Regions from separate parts of the Kitasatospora sp. NPDC024654 genome, predicted to be linked through region 3. Evidence: riboswitches for the same ligand, from Rfam matches in the RefSeq annotation. Region 3 holds a riboswitch; each other region holds the start of a gene.
The links. Region 3 has a riboswitch for magnesium ahead of ACZ38L_RS08990 (NRAMP family divalent metal transporter). Riboswitches for the same ligand answer to the same signal wherever they lie in the genome.

Region 1 (3,265 bases), on a different contig from region 3:
GGAGCTCGGCTCGACGGTCACCGCCGACCGGCTCGCCACGGCCGACTTCGACGAGATCGTGCTCGCCACCGGGGTCACCCCGCGCGTTCCCGAGCTGCCGGGCGTCGACCACCCGAGCGTGCTCGGCTACCTCGACGTACTGCGGGACGGCGCGCCGGTCGGCGAGCGGGTGGCGATCATCGGCGCGGGCGGCATCGGGTTCGACGTCGCGGAGTTCCTCACCGACCAGACCGACCAGACCGGCCGGCCGGCCACCGCGGCCGACCGTGACCCACAGGCCTTCTACCGCCAGTGGGGCATCGACCCCGAGTACCGCGCGCCCGGCGGCCTGCGCCGGCCCGAGCGGGCCGCCCCGCCGCGCGCCGTCCACCTGCTGCAGCGCAAGCCCGGCAAGGTCGGTGCCGGTCTCGGCCGGACCACCGGCTGGATCCACCGCACGGAGCTCAAACACCGCGGGGTCACCATGATCGCCGGCGCCACCTACCACCACGTGGACGACGAGGGCCTGCACCTCACCGTCGACGGCGAGCGTCGCACCCTCGCGGTGGACACCGTCGTGCTCTGCACCGGCCAGGAGCCCCGGCGCGACCTGTACCAGGAGCTGCGCGCCCGGGGCCTCGATGCGCACCTGATCGGCGGCGCGGACGAGGCCGCCGAACTCGACGCCAAGCGGGCGATCCGCCAGGGCACCGAGCTGGCCGCCACCATCTGACCGGCCCGTCCCACCCAAGGCAGGCCCTAGGCTTCCCCCAAGCACCCGCACGCGGGACGGGCCGGCGGTCCGCTCCGCGCGCCCGCCGCCCGCACCGCACCGGAGGCTTGGCCGACCATGTCGCTACCGCACGCGATCCTCACCGCGCTGCTCGAAAAGCCGTCCTCCGGGCTGGAGTTGACCCGTCGGTTCGACAAGTCCATCGGGTTCTTCTGGTCCGCCACGCACCAGCAGATCTACCGCGAACTGGGCAAGCTGGAACAGGCCGGGCTGATCCGCGCGCTCCCACAGACCACCCCCACCCGGGGGCAGCGCAAGGAGTACGAGGTGCTGCCGGCCGGCCGGGCCGAGCTGGCCACCTGGGTGGCCGAGCCCGCCGAGCCGAAGGCGATCCGCGACGCCCTGCTGGTCCGGCTGCGGGCGGCGGCGGTGGTCGGCACGGACGGCCTGGTCGACGAGCTGCGCCGGCACCTCGCCCTGCACCGAACGCGACTGGCCGAGTACGCGGAGATCGAGCGGCGCGACTTCCCGGCCGAGCGGTCGGCCGAGGAGAACCGGCTGCACCACCTGGTGCTGCGCGGCGGAATCCGGCTGGAGACCTTCTGGATCGACTGGCTCACCGAGGTGCTCGCCGAACTGGACGCCTGACTCCCGACGGCTGACGCCGGTCGCCCGAAGGGTCTATAGTTGCCAACGTTTGCAGGAGGCACCTCGTTCGGTGAGGCCTCTTCACGGACACAGGCCACTGACCCGACGACGTCGAGAGACGCCCAGGTTCAGGACAGATCTTCCCGAATTAAGGGTTGATCCCAAGTGGCTTCCCACCTTCGGGAGGGATCACGCCGTGGAGTGCCAAAGCTCTGACGAGTTGGGGTGAACCAGCAGTTTCGTGCTGGTCCGTTCCTTGCCGCGTACGAGGCGAGAACCGCCCCGACCGGAAGGAGGCGAGCGTCATGGACAACGGTCCGAGTAGTGGAAGCAGTCCGAGTAGTCCGGGCGCACCGGCCCTTCTCCGGTTCGGTGACCGCCCGTATCCGCCCGCCTCCGGCCCGCGCTGACCCGCTCCCGGCTTGCCCGCCCCGTTCCCGGGGCCGCCACACCGGGTTTCCGCGTGCCGTCCAACGGCCTTGCCCGCCTTGGAGGTTCCGCCATGACCATGGTCGCCCTGCCGCACGTCCTCGGCCGCCCGGAGACCGCCCGCCGGCACTCCGGCGGACGCCTGCTCCGCGCGATCCGCGGCTACCGGCGCCCCGCCGCCGCACCAGCCGCCCGGACCGCCCCGGTCGTCCCCGTTCTCCCCACGGCACCCGCCGTGCGCGGGTCGCTGCGGCTCACCCTGCACGACGGCACGCCGCGCCGCTACCTGCTGGACGCCCGCGACTTCGCCGCCACCACCTCGCCCGACGTCGCCTACGACGCCCGGGTGCACACCGCCTACCTGCTGGCCATGCAGGGACACCGCGCGCCCTGGCTGGCCCAGCACCTGGACCTGCCGTCGACCGCGGCCCACGCCATCGTCGAGCGGGCGGCCCGGTCCGGCACCGGACGGCCGGCTCCGGACGCCTGACGCCCGGCCACCCGGCGTCCGCGACAACCCCGCGTTCACGTCACGTCAGGGTTCCGTCAAGGGCGCGGACACCGAGCCGGACCGGACTATGCTGGCTTGGGTTTGGTCCACCAACTGCGGGATCGATCGATCTCAAAAACCTTCCGACTCAGCCGAGTTGGAGCACACCACGCGGGGCGACCGGCCGTTTCGAGCCGGCCCACGCCCTGCTGCGGCCGAGACGGGCAGACCGTCGCGAACACCGGGAGGAGGCGAGCGCCCATGGATCCCAGTACCCATAGTCCGGGCCGCCCGCGGCCCGGACTCCGAGCGGCCCGGTCCGCCCGCGACACGCGCTGACGAGGTCCGTCACGCGCCACCGCGTCGGGGCCGCCGGGGCCGTGCGCAGCGCGCCCTCACACCCGTCACCCGCACGTGCCGTGCCGCATTCGGCCCGCACGCCATCCGTCCGGAGGTCACCCGGTCATGTCCGTCTTCACCGCGTTCCACCACCCGATCGCCCGCCCGGCCAGCGCACCGCAGCGCCGCCCGCTGCGCGACGTGCTCGCCCGGGTCATCGGGCGGCTGGCCGACAGCCCGCTGGACAGCCCGGTCATCCAGGCCATCGCCGCCCAGGCACCCACGCCGAGCGGGGCGACGGTCCGGCGCGCCGGCGCGCCGCGCGCGCACTGGCGGACCGTGCCCGGCCCGGGCGGCTCGCCGCGACTGGAAGCCGCCTGGCGGCCCGAGAACTGACGTCACGTCAGTTGAGTGAAAGCCGCCCGCACGCGACGAAGGAGCAATGATGCCTCTGTGCTACCCCCGGATCGCCCGGATCCACCACGACTGCTCGGTGGCCCTGCCCGCAACCGGACCGGCCGCGCCCAGCCCGGCGCCGCGCCCCGTCAGCACTCCCGCCGAGCCCGGCCCGAGCCGCCTGCAACCGCTGGCCGCACTGGTCATCGACGACGGCCAGCGCACCGCCGTGCTGGAGGGCCGCCGGCTGG
Region 2 (3,265 bases), on a different contig from region 3:
GGCCCTCGGCCGAGAGTTCGGGCCGGACGTCGCGGAACGCCTCCAGCAGCGCGGTGTAGAAGGCGCCGATGGTCGGCGGTCCGGCCGCCATCCGGGCGAGCGGGGTCTCCGGGGTCTCGATGCCCATCAGCACCTCGTGCACGTACTCCTTGGTGAGCCCGGAGAGGTGGACGACCAGTCCGGGCCGGACCCCGCCCGGGAGCGGGCCGGGGTACGAGGGCACGGCGTCGGCGATCCGGGGCCGGCCGCCCACCGCCACCAGCAGGTTGCAGGCCAGGCCCATGTGGTACATCTCGTCGTTCACGATGCGGCGGATCAGCCGGGCCGCCTGGTGGCCACGATCCCTGACGGACCACCAGGCGCAGAGGTACGGCGGGATGGTGGCGAACTCCAGCTCCACCGCGACCTGGAGCGCCGCCCTGATCCACTGGACGTCACGCCGGTTGCCGGGCACCGCCAGCAGCCGCGCGACCGCTCCGACGGCGGTCGCGCCGGGTGGCGCGGTGGGTGCGGCCGCCGCGGGCGGCGCGACCACGGCCGGCCCGGCCGCGGCCAGGCCGGCCGAGGCGAGGAAGTCCCTGCGGCTCAAAGGGGGAACCCGTCGGCTCTCATCGATCACATCTGCCTCCGTCCTTGGGCGACCGGCCTCGGTCCTTCGGCCGCGGGCCGCTCGGCTGCCTGGCAACGGCTGGCGAAGCTACCAGCGGATCGGCCGCCGAGCCGGCGCCGCCACCGGGACACCCGCCGGTCACCACCCGGGAGGCTCAGCCGTGCCGTCCGGCGAGCAGGACCTGGTCCGGTGCCGGCCGGCACTCGGGAACGGATTCAACGAACTCCAGCAGGTTGCCGACCGGGTCCTGGGTGTAGAAGCGGCGGTGCGGCGGCAGGCTCTCGTCCCAGACCACCAACGCACCGAGATCCGCCAGGCGCGTCGCGAAGTCGTCGATCGCGCTGACCACCAGTCCGGGGTGAACCTTGGTGGTGGGCCGGAAACGCTCCTCGATCCCCAGGTAGAGCCGGACCCGGCCGCCGTCGGCCGCGAACCAGCAGCCACCCCGGTCGGTCAGCGGCGCCGGCTTCGGGATCTCGGCCAGTTGCAGGATGTCGCAGTAGAAGGCCCGGAGCAGTGCTTCGCTGCCGGGCGGTGCGCTGAGCTGGACGTGGTCGAGGGCCGTGATCACAGACGGCCTCCTCTCGGTGGTGGTGGTCATGGTGGGCCGCCCGAACTCCCGGGTGACGGTGGGGAGTCGGGTGCACACGGCGGCGCGCCGCCCGACGGGTGATCCACGTCGGCGCGGGCCGATAAACTGATGCTGAGTCAGAATTCCGTGTTGGTGGGGTCGTTATCGCAGGGCGGGGAGGGGCGACGACAGGCGGGGGTGGGGGCCACGGTGGCCCGGACTACTGCAATCCATGTCTCTCGCCTCCTCCCGGCCGGACGAACCGTCTTCGGTGCGTCATCGACTCGGCAAGGAGCTCACCGGCGCGCCCGAGCCGCCGGATCACCCCAACCCGTCAGAGCTTTGGCACTGCACGGCGTGATCCAAGCCCGAAGGACTGGAAGCCACTTGGGATCAACCCTTAAGCCGGGAAGATCTGTCCTGAACCTGGGCGTCTCTCGACGTCGTGGGGTCAGTGGCCTGTGTCCGTGCAGACGCCTCACCGAACGAGGTGCCTTCTGCAAACCTCGGCAAGCCTAGCTGCCGCCGGGCGACCGGGTTGACCATTTTGCCGACGCTTGACGTTGGGAGGTGATGCCGGCCGGCCGCGGGCGCCGGCCGACCACCTCGGCCCGTCCGCCCCTCACCGACCCGCCTGCTCGGGCTCCCCTCCCAGCTGCTGCGCGGCGCGGACCGTCCGTCCCGGGCCGCGCCGGACCCGGCGGCCGCCCGGGCGCTGGGGGACGTCGCGGCCGGGCTCACCGGCACCGGGTTCCCGGCCGTCGCCTGATTGGTCGCCGCTACGCGGTGTGGCGCAACCGCAGGACGTTGTCCTCACGGGTGCCGGGCAGGCCGTCCGGGTCGCTCAGCTCGCGGATGAACAGCTCGTCGCGCTCGACCCGCCACCGTCCCGGCGCGAGGTCGAGCGAGTCGAGGACCTCCGCGGTGGTGGGGAAGTGGTAGTCGAAGTGCGGGGTGTGCTGCCACGAGGGCCAGCCCGCGTGACCGACGATCAGCAGTACCCCGCCCGGTGCCACGGCCTCGGCCGCCCGGCGCAGGATGGCCGTCCGTTCGCCCTCCAGCTCGACCGGGGAGTGCAGGAACTGGGCGGACACCAGGTCGAAGCGGCCGGCGGGGAACGACTGCGACAGGTCGTGCCGCTGCCAGTCGATCCGCTCGGCGACCCCGGCGTGGGCCGCGTTGGCGGCGGCCCGGCGGAGCGCGGTCGCCGAGACGTCGACGGCGGTGACCCGCCAGCCCCGGTCGGCCAGCCAGATCGCGTCGGTGCCCTCGGAGCACCCGAGGTCCAGCGCGGTGCCGGGGGTCAGCTCGCCGACCTCCCGGACCAGCGGCTCGTTGGGCTTGCGGACCCGGCCCCACGGGCTCTCGCGGTCGCGGTAGAACTCCTCCCAGTACTCGTAGGCGGTGCTCTGTGGCGAGGTGTCGGTCATCGGTCGTCTCCTCGGTCGGGTTGGTTGGCTGGCGCCTTTCGGCGAGCGTGCGACAGCCGGCGGCCAATTGGCAAAGTTCCTTGCCGGAACGGCAAATGAGGCGAGTGACCTCCCGTGGGTGGCGGGCGTTGATCGGGCGTGAACCGCTTCGCCGCCGCCGTCGCCCTCCTCGCTGTCGCCGTGCTCGGCGTGCCCGCCGCCGCGGCCAGCGGGTCGCCGCCGCGAGCGCCGCTCGGGCGGCTGTTCGGGAGCGAGAACCGGCGGATGCCCACCGACCGCCGGGAGGTCGCGCTGACCTTCAACGCCGCCTGGGACGAGACCGGGGTGCCCGAGGTGCTGGCGACGCTGCGGCAGCGCGACGCGCCCGCCGACTTCTTCCTCACCGGGCGGTTCGCCGAGCGCCACCCCGCCGCCGCCCGGGCCATGGCGGCCGAGCACGGCATCGGCAACCACTCGTACAGCCACCCGCTGTTCGACCGTCTCACCGCCGACCAGGCCCAGCAGGAGGTCCTGCGGGCCGACCGGGCGATCCGGGCGGCCACCGGCGTGGCGCCGTTGCCGTTCTTCCGCTTCCCCTACAGCGCCACCACCCCGCAGGGCATCGCCGCGGTCAACGCGCTGGGCTTCGCGGACATCGAGTTCTCCGCCGACACC
Region 3 (3,265 bases):
TGGACCGCGGCGCCGGCGCGGTGATCGCCTCGCTCGGCCCCGACGGCCTGCTCGCGACCACCCCGGACGGCAGCTGGCTGGCCACCCCGCCAGAACGGCTGGCCGGCAACCCCACCGGCGCGGGCGACTCCGCGGTGGCCGCGCTGACCACCGGTCTGCTCGACGCCCTTCCCTGGCCGGCCCGCCTCGCCCGGGCCGTCGCCCTCTCTGCCGCCACCGTCCTCGCTCCGACCGCGGGCGACTACGACCGGGCCGCGTACCACCACCTGCTGCCCCGGGTCACCGTCACCGCGCTCGGCTGAACGCCACCGGCCCGCGCGGCCGGACCGGCCTCGCCCGCCGGCGCACCCCCCGACCGGCCAGCAGCGACGCCGACGGCCCGCCGACCGCCCCTCACGGGGTGGCCGGCGGGCCGTCGGTGGGCTCGTCAGTGGCCGAGCGCGACCTCGACGATCTTGATGACCACCAGGATCATCGCGACCAGCAGGTAGCTGCGCAGCGCGGTCATGCCGATCTTGCGGGTGGTCGACATGGTCGGCTTGGTCAGCGTCTCCAGCGCCGGCATCCGCCACTCGTCACGGCCGGTCCGGTCGATCGGGTCCTCCTTGGTGGCGGTGCGGCGGCGGGTGAAGGAGTACCCGGCGGCCAGCACGCCGATCACGCCGCAGGCGGCCATGATCTGCAGGATCGCGTTGGCGGTGATGTTCGGGAAGAGCACCGAGGCGGTCAGGATGATCGACAGGGTGACCAGCACACCGATCACCGCGGAGGTGAAGGCGTTGGTCCGCGGGCCGTTGACCCAGGGGCCGAGGACGGCCTTGTCGTTGCAGAGCAGCAGCAGGAAGACGGTCGCGGACGGGAGCAGCACGCCGGCCAGCGTCTGCACGCCCTGGGTGAGCAGGCCCAGCGGCGAGCCCGGGATCAGCACGATGGTGGCGGCGACGGCGACCAGGCCGGCGTAGACGGCGTAGAAGCCCTTGGCGCCGCCGATGCCGCGGTGCAGCGAGTGCTTGATGCCGAAGACGTCACCGATCGCGTAGGCGGTGGAGAGCGAGACGGCGAAGGCGCCGATGATCGAGGCGTCCAGCAGGGCGATCGCGAACAGCACACCGGCCAGGTGACCGGAGGACTGGGCCAGGCCCTTGGCGATGCCGGCGGCGTCGGTGAAGTTGCCGAAGCCGTCGGTGCCGGCGAACGCGGCGGCGGAGAAGCCCATCAGCGCCGCACCACCGACGACCACCACGACGATGCCGATCCACAGGTCGGCCTTCTCGTACTTCATGAAGCGCGGGGTGATCCGCTTGTCGATGACGTACGACTGCTGGAAGAAGAGCTGCCACGGGGCGACGGTGGTGCCGACGATGCCGATGATCAGGAGCATCACGGTGGCGAGCTGGCCGCTGCCGCCGGGCATGTTCGGGACCACGAAGTCGTGGGCCATCTGCGAGGTCTTCGGGTGGATCATGAAGTAGATCGGGATCAGCAGCAGCGAGCCGGCGCACAGCGCGATGGCGATCCGCTCGAACCGGCGGAACGAGCCGGTGAAGGCCGAGGCCACGATGATGGCGGCGGCCAGCACGACCGAGGCGACCTTCGGCAGACCGAGGTAGTCGGAGGCCAGCGTGATCCCGATGAACTCGGTGACCAGGGTGAGGGCGTTGAGCAGGAAGAGGTCGATGACCGAGAACGCGCCCCAGAACTTGCCGAAGCGCTCCAGGATCAGCCGGGCGTGCCCGACGCCGGTGACCGCGCCCAGCCGCAGCACCATCTCCTGGTTGACGTACAGCACCGGTATCAGCAGCAGCAGGGTCCACAGCAGGTGGGTGCCGTAGTTCTGGCCGGCCTGGCCGTAGGTGGCGAAGGCACCGGCGTCGTTGTCGCCGACCATGACGATCAGACCGGGGCCGACGATCGCCAGCAGGGTCTTGAGCTTGGCGGACAGGCCCTGGCGCGGGGCGTCGTCGTCCAGCCGGATGGTGCCGAGCGCACCCTTGATGTCGCCGATGTGGGCGTCGTCGAGGACGGCGCCGCGCGGCGCCGTGGCCTGGTCCGTGGTGGTGATGGTGTCGGTCATGACTGAGAGCCTCCCGAGCCCCCCGCGACAGGGGGAGGTTTGGAGGCACGCAGCAGCAATCCCCCCTGCGAGCGGGCAGCCTGAGGCACCGTCACGACACGCGGCCGTGCGGGGACTGAGGTGCGACTCGAGATTCGCGCAGGGAAGGTGGTTACCGCGTGCCGTGAGAAGAAGACGGTGACATGCGGATGCGGGGCCGTTTGTGGCCCGGACTACTACTGCTCGAATCCATGTCTCTCGCCTCCTTCCGGCCGGACGCACCTCGTGGTGCGTGTCATCGACGCGGCAAGGAGCGGACCAGCACACCGAAGCGGCGCCGGTTCACCCCAACTCGTCAGAGCTTTGGCACTTCACGGCGTGATCCGATCCCGTTGAATCGGAAGCCACTTGGGATCAACCCTTAGGTCGGGAAGATCTGTCCTGATCCGGAGCGTCTCTCGACGGGTGGGATCAGTGGCCTGTGTCCGTGAAGACGCCTCACCGAACGAGGTGCCTCCTGCAAAACCTCGACAAGCATAGACCCATGCTTGCGGCGCAAGGCAACCGATTACCAAAGCTTGACCTTCGGGCCGGCATGATCGGGAACTTAAACAGTTCGTTCAACATATTCCGTTGACAACGGAGTGCGCGAATCGCACTCTGAGGGCATGTCAGCAACCGATCCCACCAGCGGTCCCTTCACCGCCCCCGACCCCGGCCAGGTCCGCGCCCAGCGCGAGTACGCCGCGCTGTTCCGGCTCGCCGAGCGGCACGCGGCCACCGAGGAGCAGCGCCGCCGGCAGACCCACCCGACCACCCCCGGCCCGCACGAGGTGGTCCGGCTGGTCGCGCTCCTCATGGTCGGCTCGGCCCTGCTCGACGAGGGTGAGCCGGAGGTCGACCAGGCCGACGTCACGGCCGCGCTCACCCTGCTGCCGCTGGTCCGCGGCGAGCTGGACGAGCTGGAGACCGGCCTGCTCAAGATGGCCCGCGGGCGCGGCATGACCTGGCAGGAGATCGCCTTCGGCCTCGGCCTCGGCACCCCGCAGGCGGCGCGCCAGCGCTACGAGCGGCTGGCCGAACGCACCGGCCCCGAGTAGCCGGAGCCCGCGGGGGCGCGGCCACCGCCCGCTCGGTGCGACGCATGGGACGGCCGGGAGCGAGGAATGCTTCCCGCGGCACCGAGCGTGTCGTGACCACAGCAGTCAACCG

Region 1: another riboswitch for magnesium. It lies ahead of ACZ38L_RS13670 (hypothetical protein); the one in region 3 lies ahead of ACZ38L_RS08990 (NRAMP family divalent metal transporter).
Region 2: another riboswitch for magnesium. It lies ahead of ACZ38L_RS13445 (VOC family protein); the one in region 3 lies ahead of ACZ38L_RS08990 (NRAMP family divalent metal transporter).

What each region holds. Positions count from the first base shown of each region.
Region 1 is NZ_JBVHLF010000018.1:32,535-35,799, forward strand. It holds gene ACZ38L_RS13660 (oxidoreductase) at 1-712, shown strand, start outside; gene ACZ38L_RS13665 (PadR family transcriptional regulator) at 830-1,360, shown strand; M-box (ykoK) riboswitch at 1,416-1,592, shown strand; gene ACZ38L_RS13670 (hypothetical protein) at 1,863-2,279, shown strand; gene ACZ38L_RS13675 (hypothetical protein) at 2,745-3,014, shown strand; gene ACZ38L_RS13680 (winged helix-turn-helix domain-containing protein) at 3,061-3,265, shown strand, end outside.
Region 2 is NZ_JBVHLF010000017.1:104,972-108,236, forward strand. It holds gene ACZ38L_RS13440 (ferritin-like domain-containing protein) at 1-589, opposite strand, end outside; gene ACZ38L_RS13445 (VOC family protein) at 765-1,181, opposite strand; M-box (ykoK) riboswitch at 1,500-1,678, opposite strand; gene ACZ38L_RS13450 (class I SAM-dependent methyltransferase) at 1,961-2,611, opposite strand; gene ACZ38L_RS13455 (polysaccharide deacetylase family protein) at 2,750-3,265, shown strand, end outside.
Region 3 is NZ_JBVHLF010000010.1:67,769-71,033, forward strand. It holds gene ACZ38L_RS08985 (1-phosphofructokinase family hexose kinase) at 1-302, shown strand, start outside; gene ACZ38L_RS08990 (NRAMP family divalent metal transporter) at 428-2,074, opposite strand; M-box (ykoK) riboswitch at 2,393-2,570, opposite strand; gene ACZ38L_RS08995 (DNA-binding protein) at 2,722-3,153, shown strand.